4 regions of the Stutzerimonas sp. genome follow, and region 4 is predicted to be linked to each of the others. Evidence: predicted binding sites of a transcription regulator. Region 4 holds the regulator's gene; each other region holds the start of a gene.

Region 1 (3,673 bases), on a different contig from region 4:
GTTGACGATGAACGCCGGCGCCAATACTTCATAGATTGCCGCCTGCCGTTGTGGTGCCGCCTGAGCATCAGCGGACGCGTCCGGTTGTTGTTCCGAGTCGCCTCGGGTCATGAAATAAAAGGTACTGCCCACCGACAACCCCACCGCCAACAACAGGCCCAGCACGATCAGAATAATTAGCTTGAGCTTGCCTTTGCCATCCGTCGGAGCCACAGCGCCAGGATTCGCTACGTCTGGGGGTCCCTGTTTCTTAGCCATGCCAAATATCCGTCATCACGCGTGATTTCACTCGCATCAAAGCGTTACGAGCAACTGCTGTGCCAAAGTATCGGCCAGGCAAGTGACGCCGTAAACGATTGCCAGTCGCCACGGCTGATTTCTGGACGAATAGTCAGTCGTCCAAAACGAGAAAACCGGGCGTCTAGCCCGGTTTCCGATTGCCAGCAACAACGCTAGTCAGGCGTAGTAATCCACGAGCCCGCGATCACCGCTGATACGGCTGCTGCTGATTTCCATGGTGCCGTGAGTGAATTCATCATCCCCGGAGGCCAATCCGCTGTTTGTACCTTTGCCGCGCGATTCGCCGCCCCCATCACCCTGCCAGCCGCGCGAGAGGGACTGATCCGAGACGTTCACGTCCATGGTCATGCCCTGTTGCGCGAACATGTCGCGCAATCGCTGCATCTGTCCTTCCAGCGCATCGCGGACACCCGCATGAGGACTGAGGAAGGTGACCTGGGTCTGGTCCTTGTTCATGTCGATGCGAACTTCCATGCGGCCCAGCTCAGCCGGGTCGAGCTGTATCTCGGCGGATTTCAGGTTTTGACTCGACAACCACATCACCCGGTCGACCACCGCCTCGCTCCAGCCAGATTGCTGAATCTGCACCGGCTGTCCGGGGACGAGCGCCGGCCGCTGTGCCTGCTGGGTCTGATTCTGCTGAGCAATCGCCTGGGTCAACGGATTGAGCCGGTTGACTGCGGCATCGGCAGCGCTTGCACGACTTTCCTTCGGCGCGTCCAGCTTGTCGAGCAACTCACCGAAATCCTCTTCCAGCGAAAGCGTGCCGAGGTCTTCGGAAAGCTCCTCGCCTGCCAGCAGGCTCGCCGAGAGGATGTCCTGCGCATCTGCCGACGCCTCATCCTGCATAACGAGGTTCGAGAGCGGAAGCTTCTGCGCTGCAGACTGGGTCTCGAGCAACGAGCGCTGGCCGACCAATGCCTCTTCGCCCTCGCCTTCACCCTCTATTGCAGATGCTTGTGCCTGAGCCAAGCCAGCCAGGAACTCGCTGCCGGTCAGCGGCTGCGCGGCCAGCGGATCGTCGGTGATTTCGCCCTGCCCGCCCAAGCCCAGCAGCAATAGGGGGTCCAGTTCCGCTTCGTCGCCTTGCACAGTATCGTCAGTCGCCACGTCATCACCTGGCAACTCGTTGCCGGCCTCGGCCACATCCGGCTTCTTAGTGCCGCCCGCCTCGGCAGTTTCCTGACTTGGCTTCTCGTTTACCGGCTTGTCACGGACAGGCTTTGCTGCAGAATCCTGACGCTCGGCAGGCTTCGCCTGGCGTTCTCTCGCGTAGACGTTGGCGAAGCTGGAGGGCTCGTCCCGGTTGACTTGAGGGGCAGGTTTGGAGGACGCGCTCGCAGCCTTGGCAGCAGCCGTGGGCGTCTTGATATTGAGCAACAGATCGGGGGAAACGGCCATGGATCTTTCCGCTGAGATGATGACGTGTGTGTTTCTAAAGCAAAGTCCAGGCCAGCGGCGCAATCCGTCTGCTTCTGCCGGTCACGATGGGCTTGATGGAACTGATGCGAGTGCATCGGAGCGTGCGAAGAATCAGGCGAGCCCGCCGAAACGCTGGCGTTCGGCACGATAGAGAATGCGCACAATGGCGAACTCACGCTCGATGCGCTCGATCAGCTCGGGCGCATCGCCGAGATATTCACGTCTCGCAAGCTCTTCCAGCTCGCGACAAAGTTCCGCCAGTAGGGCTGCGCCCATGTTGCTGCAGCTCCCCTTGAAGCTATGCGCAGCCTGGCGAAGATTTTCCGCCTCGCCGCTCAGGCAGGCGCTCTGCAACAGGCGCAGCCTTTCTTCCGAGTCGACCAGAAAAGTATCCAGCAGTACCGGATACTCCGCTTCCATCACTTCCTGAAGGGTTGCCAGCACTCTACTGTCGAGATGATCGATCACAGCGGTGCTCCTGGCTGCAAAACGGTGAATTATGCATGACCGGTCCAGTGGAACTCTACGCTCATGCCTTTGCCATCCGGCTGCCAATGGAAGCGCTCACTCAGCTGGCGAATCATCCGCAGCCCCCTTCCGCCCAGACATTCAGCGCAGTACTGCTTGCTCAAGGCCTGCTGCACGTCGAATCCCGGCCCGCTGTCACGCACGCCGATACGCAAATAGCCCTTGGTCCCTTCGGATTTGATATCCAGATCGATCGACACCCAACCCTCCATCAGTTCGTCCAGCCGCCGCTGACGCTCGCGGTAGTACCTGGCGAAACCCTCGGCATCGCACTTCAAGGACGAGTCGAGTAAAAGCACCCCATGCTCTAGAGCATTGGCATAGAGCTCGGTCAGTACCGTATAGACGGTGCCGACGCGGTGGCGCAGCGGTGGGATCTGCAGGAACAACTGCATCATCAGCGGCAATGGATTCGATGTGCGCAAGCTGGCTGGACGAAGCTCGAAGCTCGCCGACCAATTCATCGGCCGCCGCAGCTGGCGTGCGCCAAGCGGGAATACATCGAACGGCTGGATATCGGGCGACGCCATTTCTTCGGTCATGCTCACTTCGACCAGGCTCAAGTCGTCAAGTATTTGACCGTGAAAGGCATGCAGAGCTTCCTGGATTTCTTCGAACAGCATTGCCGGTTCGCTGTTTGTCTCCATCACCGTCAGCAGTCGCTGCTCACCGAACAACTCGTCATCGGCATTGCGGATTTCCAGCACACCATCGGATAGCAGCAACAAGCGATCGCCGACAGCCAGTGGCAGGGTGTCGAAGGAATCGTCGAAGGTCGAAGCATCGAGCACGCCAAGCGGTAGATGTCTGGACGGCAGCGGCAGCCGCTCCCCACTGCATGCCTTGAGCAGATAACCGTCCGGCAATCCGCCATTCCACACCCGTAGCGTGCCGTGTTTGAGGCTGATATCCAGCAACGTCGCGCAGCAGAACATTTCCACCGGCAGGATCAGTTTCAGCTTGGCATTGATCTCGCGAAGAATGTCGTTGCTCGAATAGCCCTTGGCGGTCATTCCGTAAAAGGTTTCGGCCAACGGCATGGCACCGATCGCCGCGGGCAGGCCGTGGCCGGTGAAATCGCCGAGGAGCACGAACATTCGCTCGGCAGGCGCCTGCGCAGCCAGCAACAGATCGCCGTTGAACAAGGCGCGAGGGGACTGACGGTAACGAATATTCGACGCATCGAGGCAACCGGCATGAGCGACCTTGTCGAAAATCGCCTTGGCGGCGCGCTGTTCGTCCAGCAGCTGATGATTCCGACGTGCAATCAGATCGCGCTGCTCCAAGACCGTCGCCTGCAATCGGCGCAGGCGGTGCATGGCCTGGATCTTCGCTTCGAGGATGATCGGGTTGTAAGGCTTGGCGATGAAGTCGTCGCCGCCCGCTTCGAGGCAACGAACCAGCGCCTCGTGCTCCGTCAGCG
Region 2 (3,673 bases), on a different contig from region 4:
TCGAAGAAGGTCGGCTTGCCGGTGTAGGGGCGAATCTTCATCTCGGCATCGGGATTCTTCGCCAGCTTTGCGGCGTTGCGTTCTTCCTGGCGTTGGTAGAAGGCCTCGGCTTTCTCCCGCGACTGGAGATGCGCATCGACCAGTCCGTTGAACTGCTCGGCGACCTGGCTGGGGCCGGGAAACTGCCCGAGGCTGGTCTGGATGTTGGTCGCCACGAGCTGCCAGAACAGCAGGAAGGCGAGGATGCCCACCAGCGGCATGATCACTTGCGGCAGCCAGCGCTTGAGCCGGGCCTGACGGCCAGCTTCGAGGGTTGCCTTGATGTTTCTTGCGACGGCAGGGTTGCTCATCGGCATGTCCTCTCCGGGTATCGGGAGCCGCAACGGCTCCCATGGGCGGTATCAGAGCGTGGTATCGCCTTTCAGGCCGATCGCGAACTGTTCGAGGTAGGCGTTGGGCGTGTGGCCGTCGTAGGTGATGCCATCGATGGTGTCGGCCAGCGGCTCGCGGAAGCCGTCTTCGTCGGCCGGGGGGAAGTCCTCAACGGCGAGCAGGCCGTCGGCGATCAGCTCGGCGGCGGCCTCGCGGTAGATATCCGGGCGGTAGACCTGCTTGGCCATGTCCAGATACCAACTGTCCGGCTTGGCTTCGGCGATCTGGCCCCAGCGGCGCATCTGCGTCAGGTACCAGATCGCATCGGAGTAATAGGGGTAGGTGGCGTGGTAGCGGAAGAACACGTTGAAGTCCGGCACCTCGCGCTTGTCGCCTTTCTCGAACTCGAAGGTGCCGGTCATGGAGTTGGCGATCACCTTGGCATCGGCACCGACATACTCGGGGCGAGAGAGAATTTCTACCGCTTCCTGGCGATTGGCATTGTTGTCTTCGTCAAGCCACTTGCCGGCGCGGATCAGCGCCTTGACCAGGCGCTTGTGGGTTTCCGGATTCGCTTCGGCCCAGGCCTTGGAGACGCCGAAAACCTTTTCCGACATGTTCTTGCGGATCGCATAGTCAGCCACCACCGGCACGCCGATGCCCTTGAACACCGCCTGTTGGTTCCACGGCTCGCCCACGCTGTAGCCATGGATGGTGCCGGCTTCCATGGTCGAGGGCATTTGCGGCGGCGGGGTGACCGAGAGCAACGCCTGGGCGTCGATCTGCCCGCTGATGTCGCCTTTGTTCGGCGCGTAGTAGCCGGGGTGAATACCGCCAGCGGCGAGCCAGTAGCGCAGCTCGTAGTTATGGGTGGAGACCGGGAAGACCATGCCCAGGTTGAATGACTTGCCACTGGCGTTGAGTTGCTCGATCACCGGCTTCAGCGCGTCGGCCTTGATCGGATGCTGAGGCTTGCCGTCGACCATGGGCACCTGGGGTTTCATCTGCTCCCAGATGGCGTTGGACATGGTGATGGCGTTGCCGTTGAGGTCCATGGTGAAGGCGGTGATGATCTCGGCCTTGGTGCCGAAGCCGATGGTGGCGCCGATCGGTTGGCCGGAGAGCATGTGTGCACCGTCCAGCTCGCCATCGATCACTCGGTCCAAAAGCACCTTCCAGTTGGCCTGGGCTTCGAGCGTGACGTAGAGCCCTTCGTCTTCGAAAAAGCCCTTCTCGTAGGCGATCGCCAGGGGGGCCATGTCGGTGAGCTTGATGAAGCCGAGTTTGAGCTCTTCCTTTTCCGGTTCGGCAGCCCAGGCGGCCAGCGGTGCCAGCTGCAGCAGGGCGGCGCAGCCAATGCTGGCGACCATCGTTTTCAGCAGCGTACGGCGAGTCTTGCGCATGATTTATCCCTCAATCGCGAAACGAAAAAAAGGCGCAACGGACGCCCCTCTGCATAAGCAGAGCGAGCACCGTTGACGCCTTTGTCAATTCGTCCCGATCACCGCCGTTGGCGACCCGAAGACGTGGTATGGGAAGAATTGCAAGGCGCTTGCCAACCTTGCAGACGCGGCGGAGCTAACGCTGCTGAAACTGAAAAAATCTAATTATTACAGTTAGTTAAGGGATTTATTGAGTCGTTGGTGAACGTGATTCAGCGTGGATCTGCATGCGCCGTCGGCGCGGCGGCGCGATTCGCGTGCGACCGTTGCACCGTTTGGCTCTGTTTTGGTTCGTTTCGATAGGCAGGGTGAGGCGATGCCAAAATTAATAATTGAGGCTCGATTCAATGGGGGGCGGGAATGGGCGAGTGGCGAACAAGTCGCCCCTGCAGGTCGGGCGCCAGGTAATAGATTGGACCGGTAGCGATCAATCGCGTTATGGCTGAATTTATCCGGCCAAGGGGCGAACGAGGCCAGTGCTGCGAATCACTGACCCAGCAGGTCATTCATCGCAATGATCTGTTCGGCGACCTGGATCAGCTTCTGCTGGCGACTCATGGCCTGGCGGCGCATGAGTGTATAGGCCTCTTCCTCGTTGCAGCTGCGCATCTTCATCAGCATGCCCTTGGCCAGTTCGATGCGCTTGCGTTCGAGCAGTTGCTGGTCGCGTGCGTGCAGTTGCGCACGGATCGCCTGGTCGCTTTCGAAGCGTGCCATGGCTACGTCGAGGATCGGCTTCAGGCGTTGGGCCTGGATGCCTTCGACGATGTAGGCGCTGACGCCGGCGCGGATCGCCTGACGCATGGCGTCGGGATTGTTGTCATCGGTGAACATGATAATAGGGCGCGGCTGATCGCGGCTGACCATGACGACCTGTTCCATCACGTCGCGGCCGGGGGAGTCGGTATCGATCAGCACCACGTCGGGGCGTATGGACTCAACCCGCTCGGGCAAGTCGATAGTCAGGCCGGATTCTTCTATCACCTCGAAACCAGCTTCGATCAGAGCGGCGCGCAGGCGGCCGACTTTGCGTGGGGTATCGTCGATCAGGAGAACGCGAAGCATGGCTGTCTCCCTTGTCAAAGAACGTCGAGCGTGGCGGTACCGGCCACGGCGTGCAGGGCGAAGCTGCGTGCATATCCAGCCGGGTCGCTGCCGTCCCAGTGGCTTCCATCCATCAATACGGTGCTACGCATGGGCGAGTCGGGTACGGGGATGTTCAGGGCCGTCGCCGCGTCGCGATAAAGACTGCTCTGTTGCACGCTCTGCGCTACGGCGAGGTAATTCGGATCCTCACGCAGCATGCCCCAACGGCGAAGTTGGGTCATGAACCAGAGGCCGTCGGAATGGTAGGGCATGTTCACCTCGCCATTGCCGAAGAAACGCAGAGGATGCTTGTCCTGCCAGGCGTGCCCGAGACCGTCTTCGTATTGGCCGAGGAAGCGCGGTTCGATGGCGGCCAAAGGCGCATTCACATAATCGCTGCCGGCGATCAGCTGTGCGGTGCTGCGTCGGTTCTCCTGGCTTTCATCGATAAAGCGGCTGGCTTCAAGGACGGCCATGACCAGCGCTCGGGCGGTGTTGGGGTATGCCTCGACAAAGGCGCGGGTGCAGCCCAATACCTTTTCTGGATGATCGGGCCAGATTGACTGGCTGGTGGCCAAGGTAAAGCCTATTTCGTCTTCAATGGCCTGTGCTCCCCACGGCTCGCCCGCGCAAAAGCCGTCGATACGCCCCGCCCGCAAATGAGCGACCATCTGCGATGGCGGCACCACCAATGTGCGTACGTCCTTCAAGGGATGGATGCCGCAGGCCGCCAGCCAGTAGTAGAGCCAGATCGCATGGGTGCCGGTGGGAAA
Region 3 (3,673 bases), on a different contig from region 4:
GTAGCGCAACCAGCTGAGGATCGGTGATCGGCTGGTTCCAGCAGGACGCGAGGATCGAGCCCACCGCCGGCTTGCAGATGTCGCAGCCGGTGTGACCGCGACCGTGCCTGGCCAGCAACTCTTCGAAACTGATGATGCCTTCGACGCGAACGATGCCGTACAGCTCTTGACGAGTGTGGGCGAAATGTTCGCAGACGCTCTTGTCGACTTCGACGCCTCGGGCCGTCAGCTCGTGTTCGAAAACCTGTTTGAGCAGCGCACTGCAGCCCCCGCAACCGGTGCCGGCCTTGGTCGCCGCCTTCAGTTCGCCGAGGTCGGTGATGCCGGCGTCCACCTGGCAGCACACCGCGCCCTTACTGACGTTGTGGCAGGAGCAAATTGTGGCGGTGTCCGGCAGGGCATCGGCACCCAGCGTCGGCGCGCCATCGGACAGGGGCAGGATCAGGCTGGACGGATCAGCCGGCAGCTTGATGCCGTTCTGCGCGTATTGCAGCAGGGTGTCGTAATAACTGTTGTCGCCGATCAGCACGGCGCCGATGACGCGCTTGCAGTCTTCGGACAGCACCAGACGGCGGTAGCTGGCGTTGGCTTCGTCGATGAAACGGTAGCTCTTGGCGCCAGGCGTGGCGGCATGGGCATCACCGATGGAGCCGACGTCGACACCGAGCAGCTTGAGCTTGGTCGACATGTCCGCGCCGCTGAAAAGCTGGTGCGGTTCGCCGGTGAGCAGGGCGGCGACGTTGCGCGCCATGGTGTAGCCCGGCGCGACCAGGCCGAAAACCATGCCGTTCCAAGAGGCGCACTCGCCTATCGCGAAAATCGACGGATCGCTGGTGCGGTAGTCGGCGTCGATCACTATGCCGCCGCGCGGTGCGATTTCCAGGCCTGCGCTGCGGCCGAGGGCGTCCTGCGGGCGGATGCCGGCGGAGAAGACGATGAGGTCGGTTTCCAGATACTCACATCTACCATCAGCGCCATCGTTGAAGTTCATCCGATAGGCATATTCCTCACCGATGACGATTTCCTGGGTAGCGCGGGACAAATGGACGCCAACGCCCAGCGCTTCGATGCGGGCCTTGAGCGCCGCGCCGCCCTCAACATCCAGTTGCACTGGCATCAGGCGGGGGGCGAATTCAACGACATGGGCTTCGAGACCGAGGGATTTCAGTGCGTTGGCCGCCTCCAGACCGAGCAAGCCGCCACCGACCACCACACCGCGTTTGGCGTTGCTGGCGGCGGCGCGGATGGCATCCAGATCATCGAGGGTGCGGTAGACCAGGCGCGAATTACCTTCGGCACCCGGAATCGGCGGTACGAACGGGTAGGAACCGGTTGCCAGGATCAGGTGGTCATAGGCCTGACGGCCTTCGCTAGTGACCACTTCCTTGCGTTCCCGGTCGATCTCCAGTACTTGCACGCCGAGGTGCAGGTGCACGTCGTTGGCGGCATAGTAGTCCGCCTCGCACATGGCCAGCGAATCGGCATCGCGGCCGCCGAAGTATTCGGATAGGTGCACCCGGTCATAGGCGCGCTGGCGTTCTTCGCCATACACGTGCAGCTGGTACTGGCCCAGCGCGCCGCGTTCGATCAATTGTTCGACGCAGTGGTGGCCGACCATGCCATTGCCGATGATGACCAGTGTTTCGCTCTTGATCGGGGTGACGATTGCGTTCATGACCTATTCCTCCGTCGAAGCCGCTCGCGGCGCCGCCAGCAAAAAAAGCAAAAAAAAAGCCTGGAGCTGTCTGCCAGCTCCAGGCGCCTTTGCCTGGTATTCAGAAAATGTGGTGGGGCGATGGTCCGGGCCGCGTTGCCCGGTTCACCTGTCCCGTGCCGTTTGCGGCTGATGGTCTTCGTTGACCTGCAGGAAGTTCTGCCGAATGGGTCGGCAGGCGTTGCATGTGACATAGCAGTTAGCATGCCAGCGACGCGTGAGGTATCAGTGCGAAGAACGCCGCAGCCCGGAATTGGTGGGCTGAAGCCCACTCTACGAGTGGGAGAGGCTTGTGTAGGGTAGGCTTCAGCCCACCAATGACACTGCGCGGCGCTGACCCACAAGGGTGCGGCGCTCGCCCGGCACTCCCTTTTTTGGGGCGATACACCGGCGTGGTCATCTGTGCCGGGCTAACCTTGCGTCCAGAGCCGAACCTTGCGTGGCGGGCTCGGTCAGTAACTCACCTTGAGGCTCGTATTCTTACCGCTAACGCATGCCGCAATATCCAATCAATCGTGGAGATCACTTGAATAAGGTCGTCGAACAACCTTTGTTGCTGGGCATGATGCGTCTGGCGCAATACCCCGAATTGGCGCAGCCGCAGGCGCTGCTTGGCTTTCTCGAGCGCTGCGTCGAGCACGGGCTGAGTGGCTTCGACCACGCCGATATCTACGGCGCGGGGGAGTGCGAGGCGCATTTCGGTGCCGCGTTGAAGCTGCAACCTGCGTTGCGTCAGCAAATCCAGCTGATCGGCAAGGCCGACATCGTTCCCGCCGCGCAGGATCGGTCGCGCTGGGGCGTCAAGCACTACAACACCCAGGCGGCGTATCTGACCGAGGCGGTCGAAGGCTCGTTGAAGCGCCTGGGCGTCGAACGTCTGGACGGCTTTCTGCTGCATCGTCCGGACCCGTTGTTGCGGGTCGATGAGGTAGCGCGCGCGCTGAACGATCTGGTCGGTAGCGGCAAGATCGGTTGGCTCGGCGTATCCAACGCCGAACTGCTGCAGTGCCAGGTTCTCGCCCGCGAGCTGCCGTTGCGCTGCAATCAGATCGAACTGTCTTTGCAAGCGCAGGCCGCTGCCTGGGATGGCCGTCTGCATGGCATGGAGAGCGAAGGGCTGCAGGTACTGGCGTGGTCGCCAATGGCCGGAGGTCGATTCGTGCCCGCGTTGCAGAACGTGCTGGAAGAGGTTGGGGCGGCGCTGGGTGCGACTGCCAATCAAGTGGCCTTGGCCTGGCTGCGCAAGCTACCGGGAAATTCAGTGCCGATCCTCGGCAGCCTACGCTGGGATCGGATCGAGGAGGCTTTGCTGGGCGCGAACCTGCAGTTGGACACACCGACCTGGTTCTATCTCGCCGAAGCCGCGCGAGGCCACGAGGTAGCCTGAACACAGTGGACTACAGTTGGCTGGGTGCGAAGAAGAGCGGAAGCACACCGACGGCATTACATCGTGTTGTCTGATTCAAGCCGCATTCCTGACACAGTCAGTTCTTAAGGTGTTGCTCCGAGGCCGCAGCACCGCGCACAGCCGGCTCAATCGGATGGAGACTTTGTCGCATGCGTATACCGAAGCCACTGCTTGTCGCGCTTGTCGCGCTTGCCGCTGCGATTTCCGACCCCGTGATGGCTGCCAGCAACACCCTGGTGGGCTGGGCCGTGATGCCTGCAGGCAGCTTTTCCGACGGCCCGACTTCGGGTCAGCTGATCAATGGGAATCCCTACGGGACGCACCGACCGCCCTACGAAGGCCGGCAGCCGGTCCAGGGTTTTTCCGCCGTGCTGCCCGGTGCGGATGAGAACAGCTTCATCTTCATGACCGATAACGGCTTCGGCGCGCAGGAGAACTCCGCCGATGCGCTATTACGGCTGTATAGCGTGCGGCCTGATTTCCGCACCGCCAACGGCGACAGTGGCAAAGTTGGCGCGAGCGATTACCTCAGTGGCGCTCCGTTGGCGCGC
Region 4 (3,673 bases):
CGTGCTCTTGCCTGACCCGGAGCGGCCACTGACGATGATCAGGCGCATTGCGGAGCGAGGTTCGACAGGGTGCGGACTCGAACGCACGAGCCGTGCTGCATACGCTGCTGGGTTGGGAGTTGGCAGGTTACGGACACGTCTCTTTCCTCACTTTGCGCGGGGCGATCGGCCATGCCGTTGCGCTAACTACCGCTCTGAATATCGACGACGGTCTGATACAGGTCCTGTCCGGTGGCGGCTCTGCGCAGGCGTTCACGCACTTCCTCACGGTCCAGCATGCTGGCGATCTGGCGAAGCAGTTCGAGGTGTTCGTCGGTCGCGGCTTCCGGTACCAGCAGTACGAATAGCAAATCGACCGGTGCACCGTCGATGGCGTCGAAGTCAACCGGTGCGTCGAGCCGCAGCACCGCGCTGAGCGGCGACACGCAGCCGGGCATGCGACAGTGCGGGATGGCGATGCCGTTGCCGAAGCCGGTAGAGCCGAGCTTTTCGCGGGCAATGAGGCTTTCGAAGATGGTCTGGGAATCAAGGTCTGGAAGGTCTTGGCCAATTACTTTGGCGATCTGTTCCAGGACGCGTTTCTTACTGCCACCCGATACGTTCACCAAGGAACGTCCGGGGGTCAGGATATTTTCGATTCGGATCATGATGGGTCAGCGAGCGAGGGCACCCTGGTTATGGTCGAGCTGTTTTTCTTTGTGCTTGATGAGCTGCCGGTCGAGCTTGTCGGCAAGCAGGTCTATGGAGGCGTACATGTCTTCATGTTCTGCGTTGGCGACGACTTCGCGCCCGGCAACGTGCAGCGTGGCTTCGGCTTTCTGTCTGAGTTTCTCGACCTGCAGAATCACCTGGACGGCAATGATGCGATCGAAATGTCTTTCCAGGCGCTCGAATTTCTCCTCGACGTAGTCACGCAGGGCTTCTGTGATTTCCAGGTGAAGGCCAGTGATGTTGACTTGCATACTGCATCTCCTTTTTGCCACGTGCGAATTGACGGGCTGCGCGCCCGTCACCGGAAGAGATCGACCAGGTCGCCTGGCATTACAACAACCGCTTACGCTCACTGGACGGCGCGATACCCAATGATTCGCGGTACTTGGCGACGGTGCGGCGTGCAACTTGAATACCCTGTGCCTCCAGTAAACCAGCGATCTTGCTGTCGCTCAATGGCTTTTTCGGGTTTTCCGCCGCCACCAGCTTCTTGATGATCGCGCGGATGGCGGTGGACGAGCATTCGCCGCCTTCGGCCGTGCTGACGTGGCTGGAGAAGAAATATTTCAGCTCGTAGATGCCGCGCGGTGTATGCATGTATTTTTGCGTGGTGACCCGCGAGATCGTCGACTCATGCATGCCCACCGCTTCGGCAATGTCGTGCAGCACCAGCGGTTTCATGGCTTCATCGCCGTGATCGAGGAAGCCGCGCTGGTGTTCGACGATCTGCGTGGCGACCTTCATCAGCGTCTCGTTGCGGCTGAGCAGGCTTTTGATGAACCAGCGCGCTTCCTGCAATTGGTTGCGCATGAAGGTGTTATCGGCGCTGGAGTCGGCTCGTTTGACGAAGCCTGCGTATTGGGCATTCACCCGCAGGCGCGGCATCGCATCCTGATTCAGCTCGACCAGCCAGCGCTCGTTGTGCTTGCGCACGATTACGTCGGGCACGACGTATTCCGGCTCGCTCGCTTCGATTTGCGAGCCGGGACGCGGATTGAGCGTCTGGATTAGATCGACCACTTGGCGGAGCTCGTCTTCCTTGAGCTTCATGCGGCGCATCAGCAGGCTGTAGTCGCGGCTGCCGAGTATCTCCAGCTGATCGCTTACCAAACGTATCGCTTTGCCCAGCCAAGGCGTTCGCTCGGGTAGTTGGCGCAGCTGCAGTAGCAGGCATTCGCGCAAATCGCGCGCCCCGATGCCGGCGGGCTCGAACTGCTGGATGCGGCGCAGCACGACTTCGATTTCATCGAGTTCAATTTCCAGCTCGGGATCGAACGACTCGAGTACTTCTTCGAGGGTTTCGTCGAGGTAACCCTGCGGGTTGATGCAATCGATCAGCGTTGCGGCGATGAGACGGTCGGTATCGCTCATCGGGGCGAGATTGAGCTGCCAGAGCAGATGGCTCTGCAGGCTTTCACCGATGGACGTGCGGGTGGTGAAGTCCCACTCGTCGTCGTCATTGCTGGGCAGGCTGCTGGCGCTGGTCTGGTAGATGTCTTCCCAGGCGGTGTCCACCGGCAGCTCATTGGGAATACGATCGCCCCAATCGCCTTCCTCGAGGTTTTCCACCGTATTGATGGGCTCTTCGAAGTGATTGTCCGGCGTGTCCTGCTCGGTCGAGGTGCTTTCAGGTTTCTTCTCGATCGACTCGGCCATCGGATCGGAGTTATCGAAGTCGTCTCCATCCTCCTCGCGCTCGAGCATGGGATTGGAGTCCAGCGCCTCCTGTATCTCCTGCTGGAGATCGAGCGTGGATAACTGGAGCAACCGTATGGCTTGTTGCAGCTGCGGTGTCATCGTCAGCTGCTGGCCCATCTTCAGGACTAGCGATGGTTTCATGGCAGAGGACTTCGAACCTTATTTGCCGGCGCAACCGCGCCTGTTCCGATTTCACTGGCGCTGTGCACGCCCGCTATAAGCAAATTATATGCCTGCCAACGAAGCCTTTGCCTAGTCCCGTGCGACGGTGTGAGCGGAAAAATCACATCAGAGACGGAATTCGTGTCCGAGGTAAACTTCCTTGACCAACTGGTTGGCCAGGATCGTCTCCGCGTCACCCTCGGCGATCAGTTGGCCATCGTTGACGATGTAAGCGGTCTCGCAGATGTCTAGCGTCTCGCGCACGTTGTGATCGGTGATGAGTACGCCGATGCCCTTGGCCTTGAGGTGATGAATGATTTGCTTGATGTCGCCGACCGAGATCGGGTCGACGCCGGCGAAGGGCTCGTCGAGGAGGATGAACTTGGGAGCGGTGGCGAGTGCGCGGGCAATCTCCACGCGGCGCCGTTCACCACCGGACAGGCTCATGCCGAGACTGTCACGGATGTGGTTGATGTGGAACTCCTGCAGCAGGCTTTCCAGCGCCTGCTGGCGACCGCTGCGATCCAGGTCCTTGCGGGTTTCGAGAATCGCCATGATGTTGTCGGATACCGACAGTTTGCGAAAGATCGACGCTTCTTGTGGCAGATAGCCGATGCCGGCGCGGGCACGGCCATGCATGGGGAGGTGGGTGACATCCTGCTCGTCGATCAGCACGCGACCCTGATCGGCTTTTACCAGCCCGACGATCATATAGAAGCAGGTGGTCTTGCCGGCGCCGTTCGGTCCAAGCAAACCGACAATCTGACCACTCTCGATGGACAGGCTTACATCACGCACGACCTGACGGCTTTTGTAGCTTTTTGCCAGGTGCTGGGCTTTGAGAATCGCCATTACTCGGTCTGCTCCGCTGCCGGCTGGTCTTTGTTGCGCGGCTGGATGACCATGTCCACGCGAGGACGCGGGGTGGTTACGTCGGTATTGGTGGCTCGGCCGGCGTTGACGATCTGACGCTGGGTGTCATAGACGATCTTCTCGCCTTCGAAGGTGTTGCCTTCCTGAACGACTTTCGCCTGATCGATCAGGACGATGCGCTCATTCGCTGCGAAATACTGGATGGTCAGGCCGTAAGCCTTGACGATTT

What was found. Region 4 encodes sigma-54, which starts transcription at its own class of promoters, with help from an activator protein. Its sites were predicted from a motif close to ANTGGCATNNANNTTGCTNT; they were not measured.
Region 1: a site for sigma-54 is predicted at 1,738-1,757, ahead of AC2LD7_RS03095 (flagellar hook-length control protein FliK). Genes of this name have one in related genera too.
Region 2: a site for sigma-54 is predicted at 1,913-1,932, ahead of AC2LD7_RS10720 (CmpA/NrtA family ABC transporter substrate-binding protein). Genes of this name have one in related genera too.
Region 3: a site for sigma-54 is predicted at 1,907-1,926, ahead of nirB (nitrite reductase large subunit NirB). Genes of this name have one in related genera too.

What each region holds. Positions count from the first base shown of each region.
Region 1 is NZ_CEXBBO010000003.1:147,246-150,918, forward strand. Features, by position in the region: gene fliL (flagellar basal body-associated protein FliL) at 1-258, opposite strand, end outside; gene AC2LD7_RS03095 (flagellar hook-length control protein FliK) at 457-1,701, opposite strand; gene AC2LD7_RS03100 (Hpt domain-containing protein) at 1,834-2,142, opposite strand; gene AC2LD7_RS03105 (SpoIIE family protein phosphatase) at 2,220-3,673, opposite strand, start outside.
Region 2 is NZ_CEXBBO010000014.1:74,071-77,743, forward strand. Features, by position in the region: gene AC2LD7_RS10715 (ABC transporter permease) at 1-350, opposite strand, end outside; gene AC2LD7_RS10720 (CmpA/NrtA family ABC transporter substrate-binding protein) at 402-1,775, opposite strand; gene AC2LD7_RS10725 (ANTAR domain-containing response regulator) at 2,301-2,879, opposite strand; gene AC2LD7_RS10730 (CmpA/NrtA family ABC transporter substrate-binding protein) at 2,894-3,673, opposite strand, start outside.
Region 3 is NZ_CEXBBO010000025.1:60,866-64,538, reverse strand. Features, by position in the region: gene nirB (nitrite reductase large subunit NirB) at 1-1,675, opposite strand, end outside; gene AC2LD7_RS15395 (aldo/keto reductase) at 2,277-3,101, shown strand; gene AC2LD7_RS15390 (esterase-like activity of phytase family protein) at 3,272-3,673, shown strand, end outside.
Region 4 is NZ_CEXBBO010000004.1:97,079-100,751, reverse strand. Features, by position in the region: gene rapZ (RNase adapter RapZ) at 1-48, opposite strand, end outside; gene ptsN (PTS IIA-like nitrogen regulatory protein PtsN) at 183-647, opposite strand; gene hpf (ribosome hibernation-promoting factor, HPF/YfiA family) at 654-962, opposite strand; gene AC2LD7_RS03980 (RNA polymerase factor sigma-54) at 1,042-2,550, opposite strand; gene lptB (LPS export ABC transporter ATP-binding protein) at 2,698-3,423, opposite strand; gene lptA (lipopolysaccharide transport periplasmic protein LptA) at 3,423-3,673, opposite strand, start outside.